One region of the Lysinibacillus sp. KU-BSD001 genome, then DNA from elsewhere that is predicted to be linked to it. Evidence: riboswitches for the same ligand, from Rfam matches in the RefSeq annotation. Region 1 holds a riboswitch; the other holds the start of a gene.
What was found. A riboswitch is a leader RNA that binds a small molecule or an ion and turns the genes downstream of it on or off. The one in region 1 is predicted to bind preQ1.
Positions count from the first base shown of each region.

Region 2: another riboswitch for preQ1. It lies ahead of queD (6-carboxytetrahydropterin synthase QueD); the one in region 1 lies ahead of AAGS61_RS04420 (QueT transporter family protein).

Region 1 covers NZ_JBDQZI010000002.1:238,974-243,543, reverse strand. Annotated here, with positions in the region: gene AAGS61_RS04425 (chorismate-binding protein) at 1-693, opposite strand, end outside; T-box leader at 755-962, opposite strand; gene AAGS61_RS04420 (QueT transporter family protein) at 1,151-1,633, opposite strand; PreQ1 riboswitch class I at 1,640-1,684, opposite strand; gene AAGS61_RS04415 (ABC transporter substrate-binding protein) at 2,231-3,244, shown strand; gene AAGS61_RS04410 (ABC transporter permease) at 3,267-4,298, shown strand; gene AAGS61_RS04405 (ABC transporter ATP-binding protein) at 4,291-4,570, shown strand, end outside.
Region 2 covers NZ_JBDQZI010000005.1:109,707-114,276, reverse strand. Annotated here, with positions in the region: gene AAGS61_RS09640 (hypothetical protein) at 96-917, shown strand; PreQ1 riboswitch class I at 1,358-1,404, shown strand; gene queD (6-carboxytetrahydropterin synthase QueD) at 1,777-2,250, shown strand; gene queE (7-carboxy-7-deazaguanine synthase QueE) at 2,243-2,971, shown strand; gene yidC (membrane protein insertase YidC) at 3,248-3,877, opposite strand; gene AAGS61_RS09620 (hypothetical protein) at 3,905-4,180, opposite strand; gene AAGS61_RS09615 (S26 family signal peptidase) at 4,333-4,570, opposite strand, start outside.

The DNA.
Region 1 (4,570 bases):
CAGTTTCACACGTAAATCACGATAGAGGGAGAAAGCGTCCCCTGAGAAATCCGCTTGTAGCTTTCGCGACAGGACAATTTCCGTGGCTTCTCCTGTTGCCATCACGTCTTGTGCCTGTTTTACTTGTGCTTCAAATTGGGCGAGTGTCGTTTGTTCTGTAAATGCCCCCATTGAAAACTCGTTCGGCGAGAGTGCTGTACCGTTTACAATTTGGTCAATGATGTCGTCAATATTCGGCTCTTTTATTTCAGCATCGATGTTTGTATGGACGATTGTTAATTCATCTGTGACATGATCGAAAATCACAACGGTGTCGTATACATGGAAATTTACAGCTGGAATCGTGCTTTGTTCACGGTTGAAGCGAATATAACCGATTGCCCCGCCTGTGAATGGATATTCTGTGTGATTCGAAACACGTGGCATGACCTGCTTTAATGAACGCACTAAATCACCTTCGTAGCTATAAGACTGTCCTGTTACATGCGAACTTTCTGTTAGTGTTGTATTCGATCCTGTGTATGTTTTGCGTGGGTTCGCCCCGATAAATGAATAGCGTCCTGTCGTTTCGTGTTTCGCTGAACTTTCCAATAAAAATTTTCGTGTCCCTTGTAGGCGATTGAAAATTAATACAGGTGTTAAGCAATCGCCATTTACTTTTTTAATTGTCGTACGTAATGTGTGTTTAATCATCATTCTCACTCCACTCTTCTAAAATAAAAAAAGTCCTCTACAAAAAGCATAAACACTTTTTGTAGAGGACGATATGAACCGCGTTGCCACCTCAAGTTGAAGCTAAAAAAGCTCCCATCTCGAATCTCGTAACGTGAGATATCCCGTTCGCTAACTCATGCTAGCGACTCTCATAAGGCCCATTCACAAGCGAAAATGACACGTTTCCACCAACCACGTGCTCTCTAAACATTTGGCTGCTTGCTACTCTTCTTATTCATCAATTTGCTCAGCTATTCTTCACTCTGCTCGTATGGCGATTACAGCTCCCCGTAATCTTCAACCAACCCGAACATTCTAATTAGTATCATTGTACGAGGAAAAGAACGATAAGTCAATATTTTCAGAAAATAATAATATGTAAGAATGCTATCCATAAAAAAATCGAACGGCACATCGACCGCTCGATTGAAAAATTTTAAATTAAATTTTTGAAATTTAAACGGTTATTTAATAGGTACATAATCGGTGCACCTACTGCCAATACGACGAATTCACCCGCTGCTACTGTTAACCATGTCCAGAAGAAAGGTAGCTCCAGTGCGAGATTTAATTCGAAGGCAATAATAAACATTGTAAACGTAAATAGGAGCGTATTTAATACTAAACGTACCATAATATTTTTCACGAATTTACAAATCAATACAAAAATTGAAATCGTAATGATGGAGTGTGCAACACCGAAAATAAGGTCATACAATCCTAATGGTGAAAACATATTAGCAATAAATACCCCTAGTATAATCCCGATTGAAAAACGAGGATTAAATGCTACTAAATGATTGAATATTTCAGAAATACGGAACTGCACTTCTGTAAATCCAAACGGTGCAACGAGCATTGTTACAGCAATATAAAGCGCTGCAATAATCCCTGTCGTTGCCATAAATTTAACCTTCATATAAAATTCCTCCTAGTTTTTTTACGTGGGATGGTTTCGAACCACGGCGACTTAGCACGAAGTAATATTTTAGTATAATAGATGGCTATCGTCAAATATCTTATAAATCGAAATATATCAATAGTAAAGAAAATTTGAGATGTATGATTCATGAGGCGTTTGGGCTGATCATGCTATACGCCATGTGTGAATAAAATCATTCTCTTAAAAGGGAGAGCGGGGTGTAACTGAAAATAGCATTCATTACTAAAGAAATCTAGAAAATGTACACGCCACAACAATAGACCCCTTTTCGTACGTAAAATAAAGTCTCTTTTTCAGTCTGCTTTCCTCATCAAACTAGACTTAAATACTAGATATCAACAATTAATTATTAGAAAATTGCTAGAAGTATTTTTAATATTTACATGATAAATAGCTAATTAATTTAGTGCTTTAAAGCGCAAAAATATCTTAAATTAGATTTATAGTATTTAGAAAATTCATAATGTTATTGACTGTCAGATAATATGAGTGTAAGATAGCGGTACATTCATACTTTGCTAAGTTGAATCAGCAAAGTGCAAATAGATAAATAGTTCTAGGGGGATAACAGAAATGGCTATTACTTTGAAAAAGCTTTCATTTTTATCGTCAGCAGCGTTAGCATTAATGCTTGCGGCATGTAACAGTGACGACACAAGCTCGTCGGATGCATCAACAGGTTCATCAGGTGGTGATGCGGCACCAGAAGAAACATACGTAATCGGTGTGACACAAATTGTTGAGCATCCATCACTAGATGCGGCATATGAAGGGTTTAAAAAAGCACTTCGAGATGCTGATTTAGATGTCGAATATCAATACAATACAGCAAATGGTGATCCGAGCCAGACAGTAACGATTGCACAAAAGTTAGTAGGGGACGGAGTAGATTTAATTTTTGCTAACTCAACACCTTCAGCGCAAGCGGCGAAGTCAGCAACATCTGATATTCCAATTGTCTTCACATCTGTAACAGATGCCGTGGGGGCAGAATTAATCGCTTCTATGGAAGCACCAGGTGGTAACGTGACAGGTACTGTCGATTTACACCCAGAGACAATTGCTAATACAGTGAAATTCCTAAAAGAGGAGCTAGGTGCAAAAAAGGTTGGGACAGTATATAACACAGGTGAGCAAAACTCGATTGCACAAGTAGAGCAAGTAAAAGCTGCATTAGAAGCACAAGGGTTAACGCTTGTGGAAGCTGCCGTATCAACTTCAGCTGAGGTACAACAAGCGACAGAATCATTACTTGGAAAAGTAGATTCTTTATACATTATTACAGACAATACAGTTGTATCCGCACTGGAGTCAGTGATTGGTGTGGCTAATACGAATCAATTACCGTTAATCGTTGGCGAGATGGACTCTGTAGCGCGCGGCGGATTAGCAGCTTACGGTTTCGAATACTATGATATCGGTTATGAAGCAGGACAAAAGGCGGCTGAGATTTTAAAAGATGGTAAATCAGCAGGTGAGATTCCGGCGACATACCCAGCTAACTTAAAACTTGTCATCAATAAAGCAACTGCAGAAAATTTAGGTCTTGAAATTAAAGATACTTGGAATGCAGAAGTAATCGAATAAATAACTTAGGAGATGATTCAATATGTTTACAGCTCTATTCGGTTCTGTTGAGCAAGGAATCATCTATGCAATTATGGCACTCGGGGTGTACTTAACATTCCGAGTGTTAGATTTTCCGGATTTAACGGTTGATGGAAGCTTTGTTACAGGGGCGGCAACAGCAGCGGCAATGATCGTGCTGGGCTACAACCCTATCATTGCTACATTAGTCGCGATAGTAGCTGGATTTATTGCAGGATGTATGACAGGACTTTTACACACAAAAGGAAAAATAAATCCACTGCTTTCAGGGATTTTAATGATGATTGCCCTATATTCCATTAACCTTCGAATTATGGGTACAACAAAGGAAAGCGCGACAGGTATTTCCAATGTTCCTTTATTAACAGCAGATACACTGTTTACACAGTTCCAAAGCTTTTGGGCGGGATTAGGAATTGATACAGCTATTAACGATATGTTGCGCGGGATGGGGCTTACGTCACTCCCATCAACATATGGGACAGTTTTAGTTATATTAGTCATTACGATCGCTATTAAATTGATTGCTGACTGGTTCTTAAAAACAGAGGTCGGTTTAGCTATTCGGGCTACGGGTGATAACAAGCGCATGATTCGTAGTTTTTCGGCAAATACGGATTCACTCATTATTCTCGGACTCGGTTTATCGAATGCGATGGTTGCTTTTGCAGGTGCATTAATCGCGCAATACTCGAAATTTTCTGATGTTCAAATGGGTGTTGGGATGATTGTGACTGGTCTTGCTTCTGTTATTATTGGGGAAGCGATTTTTGGTACAAAGACGATTGTACGTACTACGTTTGCGGTTGTTGTAGGTGCGATTATTTACCGTATCATTTATGCGCTTGCTCTTCGTGTAGAATTTTTAGATACAGGAGATATGAAGCTAATTACGGCTGCGATTGTTATTTTAGCGTTAGTCATTCCGCAAATCATCGATAAACGAAAAGAGAAAAAACGAAAAGCAAGACGTATTGCAGAACGTAAGTCTTCAGTACGAACAGTAGAGCAAGGAGGGGAGCCACTTGCTTAAATTAGACGGTATTAACAAAATTTTCAATGAAGGTACACCAGATGAAAAGGTGGCTTTAGATCACATTCATCTGCATTTAGCACCTGGTGACTTTGTGACGATTATCGGGAGTAATGGTGCAGGAAAATCAACGATGATGAATATGATTTCTGGTGCATTGACGCCGGACATCGGTACCGTATCGATTAATGGCAATGATGTGACGCGCTTACCAGAATATAAACGCTCACATTTTATCGGTCGCGTATTCCAAGATCCGATGGCCGGTACAG
Region 2 (4,570 bases), on a different contig from region 1:
CAAACGCAAGTTCAAATCGAAGTATTTCGGAAACGTTTAAATGGTATCTAAATCAAATAGACGAAGTGAAAAAAGTAGAGTACACCGAGAAAAAAATGGCAGAAGTAAATGCAGCTGTAGCGAAAGGACAAATAGATCATTCGGATAAATATATATTTAATGAAAAAGAACCCTTTTTGCAATGTTTAGAGTATGTTAGGAAAAGGGCAAAAAGAAATCAGGCTCTTATAGTTTTTGAAAATCTAGAAGCTATTTTCAAAGATGAAGGAATAATGAAAGAACTAGGAAATTTAATACTCTTACTAGATGATGAAATCTATGCTAAATACAATGTGAAATTTTTAATAGTAGGCGTTCCTAGTGGTATTAAAGAATATTTCTCAAAAGTAGAAAATGCATCTTCAATCAGTAATAGGCTTGAAGAAATTCCTGAGGTCTCAAAATTAAGTAAAGAACAAGTTGAAAATTTTGTTAAAAAAGGATTTATAGATAAATTAAAAATCGAAATGGATGATGATTCCTTGAGGACACTTAATAATGATGTTTATTGGTCTACTTTAGGCATTCCTCAAAGACTACATGAATATTGTTTGAAAATTGCATATGCCTTAGAAGATAATGATTGGCAAATTAGCAATGAATTATTAAAGTCGGCTAAAATTGATTGGATAAATCAATCATTAACTTCTAACTATTCAAATATAGAAATATTGATGAATTCAAGGGAAACAACTGTTCAAAGAAAGAATCAAGTATTATATGCATTGGGAAAAGTAGAGAAGGAGAAATTTAAATACTCTGATATAGAAGAAATAGTTAGAATAGAATTTCCTTCTACCACTCAAGCTACAATGAATATAGGTCAAATGTTATCTGAAATAGCAAATAGTGATCCCCCCTATAAAGAAAACTCCTAAAGGAGATAGTTACACTTTTGTTGATCCAAAATTTTGCATCTGCCTAAGAATGATGTTGGTGAAAAATAATAATGAAAAAATTGAGAAGTTACCACTTAGCGAAGTATAGCTATTAGGATAAAACCTCGCTTAGATACATTACAGAGAACCGCACCATAAGTAAGTGCGGTTAAATTCTTGAAATGGGTTCAGCTATACAGTGATTATGTTCTGTAAAGCCGAATAATATTTCAAAGATGTTAGTAGCAAGAATTTTAAAAATTCTATTGACAAAACACCTTATCCAGCAATTGATGGAATGATTAGATGAAAAAACTAAAGCAAGTAATGCTGCTTATATTTCAGAGAAGTATTATTCGAACGCTATAAAAATAAAATTATATTTGAAATTTTCTACTACTCCATATATTATATTGTTATTAAAGAATGCCCGGAATAGAACGGGAGAGGTTCATAGCTAATACCCTCTATAAAAAACTATGGAAACATGACAATCTGCCATGTCCATATAGGACGTGGCTTTTTATGTTTTATTCATACGTTTTAATAGAATAATTGGTAGCGCCTCTCTTGAAAAGTGTAGGGAACATTTTACAAGGGAGGTTTTTTTATATCTGGCTGCAAAGTTGAAGCAGAATTAAAAATCTAGTTTGGGTTATGGGCCTGATGGAAACAGTCGGTAGTCTATATGTAAATCCTAATTATTTCGTACACTAAGGAGAAAAATAGCATTTTTTCTTGGGATGCTGTTTTTTCGTTATAAAGGAGTTTTTGAAGTTGAAGCAGGAAAAAGCAATAATAGTATTTAATGGAGGTCAGGACAATATCACTCATTTGTTCTGAGAGGGAGTTTTAAAGCATGTATAATTTTAGAATTATTGAGAAGCTACAAAAAATAGATGAAGATATTCAAAGAAGTCAATTAAACTATCATTCAAAACGTGTTCTCGTAAGCAAAGAGTTTACCTTTGATGCTGCTCATCATTTACATAACTACGAGGGGAAATGTAAAAATTTACATGGTCATACGTATCGTGTTGTCTTCGGATTGAGTGGTTATACGGATGAACGAGGGATTATGCTTGATTTTGGTGACATAAAGGAAATATGGAAACAAAAAATAGAAATTTATTTGGATCATCGTTATTTAAATGAAACTCTTCCGCCGATGAATACGACGGCAGAGAATATCGTTGTTTGGATTTACGAAAAGTTTAATGAAGCCTTGCTTGATGAACAACTATATAATGGGGCACGCGTGGAATTTATCAGGTTGTATGAAACCCCTACAAGCTATGCTGAAGCCAGAAGAGAGTGGATGGAAGTTGAGTAAAGTACCCGTTATAGAGATTTTTGGTCCCACGATTCAAGGTGAAGGAATGGTAGTAGGTCAGAAGACAATGTTTGTACGCACTGCCGGCTGTGATTATTCTTGTTCTTGGTGCGACTCATCATTTACGTGGGATGGTAGTGGCAAGCATCTGATCGTTCAAATGACAGCAGAAGAGATTTGGTCTGAGTTGAAACGACTTGGGGGTAACGGTTTTTCATTCGTCACGATCTCGGGAGGAAATCCGGCACTTCTTCGTAATTTGGATGCGCTTGTTGCAATTTTAAAAGAAAATAACATAGAGATTGGTGTTGAAACACAGGGAAGCAAATGGCAAGATTGGCTGTATGATATCGATGAACTAACGATTTCACCAAAGCCCCCTAGTTCTGGGATGACGACAGATTTTTCTATGCTCTCTGATATTTTGGAAAAGCTTAGAGATAAAAACAGCCATCAGCATATATCTCTCAAAATCGTTGTATTTAATCAAGAGGATTATGCTTATGCTAAACAAGTTCACCTTCGATATCCGACCATTCCTTTTTACCTTCAAGTCGGAAATGATGACATTACTTCGATGGACAATGCACAGTTGATCAGCCATTTATTAAAGAAGTATCAAACGCTAATCGATCAAGTGATGATGGATGAAGAATTAAAAAATGTTAAAGTACTACCGCAGCTGCATGCACTTGTGTGGGGAAATAAAAGAGGTGTATAGCTATCAGCTGTAAAACTATATGCAAAATCTCTCAATTAAATACTTTACGCAGAACCGTATCATAAATAGTAGTAAACTCCATTCTCCACAATCTGGCGCAAGAGTTTAATAAGAGTTAGATTTTTAAACGACTTTATTGTTATATTTTTGAGGGTAGTGAAGTATCATACATCAAAAATTAAATAACTATATTTTTTAACCTCGCCCTAAATTTAGAACAGGGTTATTCAAACTAACAAACCCCTCTTACATTTTCCGTAAGAGGGGCTTGTTATTCTATTTATATATTTTTTTAATTAATAATTGTTGTGCTATTAATAATAAAGCACTCACTGTCCAATAAATCGGTAATATCGATGGATTTAACAGACTAAAAATGAGCATCATAATTGGATTAATGAATACCATTATTTTCACATTTGTCGGTTGATTTTTATCTAATGAAATAAAGCTTTGAATTAAATAAATGAAACAAGCAATAATTGAAATGCCAATATCCATTGTCCCTAAATTCATCCAAAGGAAATTTTCACTTGCAATTGCTACATCTATTGTAATTGCATAAATCAGTGAAAATAAAATAGGCAATTGAATGAGTATTGGTAAACAACCTAATAAAAAACTTTTCATTGAATCTGATGTTAACTCTTGAATTTCCTTTTGATACACTAACTTTTCAGATTCATTACTACTATTCCGAAGTTTGACAGTAAGCTCATCTAATTTAGGCTTAATTGAAGTCATTAATTCTTTAGAGTTTTTTTGATGTTTTGCCGATTGAATGAATAATGGTATAAGAATTAATCTAACTGCAATTGTGATTAAGATGACACTTATTGCATAACTATCCGTAAATGAATGTAAAAAATGAATTAAATAAATTATTGGTTGCGTTAAAAATGACAACAATGCTATTCCTCCTAGTTTTTAAATTTAAATCAAACTAGGAGATACGCTTTCTTCATCATTGTCTTCGGATGTTCTAATACACAGTACAAACCACGTTAGCATAGGTGGAGTCCAAGTATTAGTGATTTCATAATCAATTTCAAACGCTTCTTCTTTAACTTCCTGGATTGTAATTGTATTAGCCAAATATATATGTAAGCTAACACATAATACCGTTAATACCAAAGAAGCTAATAACCAAAAATATTCCATTGTATTCAGAAATATAGGTATATCATGGATTAAAAATGACCAAATCACAATACCCCTCCTTCCTTTTTTTGTATAATTTTATTATATTATTTATGTGAATGCTAAGTCAAAGATTAATTTCCTTACTTTAATTAATTCGAAAGTTAACGTAGACAACTCTAAAAGTTTTAGTTTGTTTACAGTCTTATTCTATTGATACACTACTCAATCTTAGAAATTTTCCAAACATCATTGATTTTTTGAAATTCTACAGTAACAAACGGAATATCCCAACCTTTAATATGCATGCTTGCTGTACCTTGGTAAATAGATGCAGGAACATGTTGAAGCATTTCCTCAAATTTCTCCTCATGATAGGCCAAATCATATGGCCATACAATACTAAATTCTTTTAAGGCTAACGCTTTCACTACAGGAACTGTATTTTCATCGTCACTA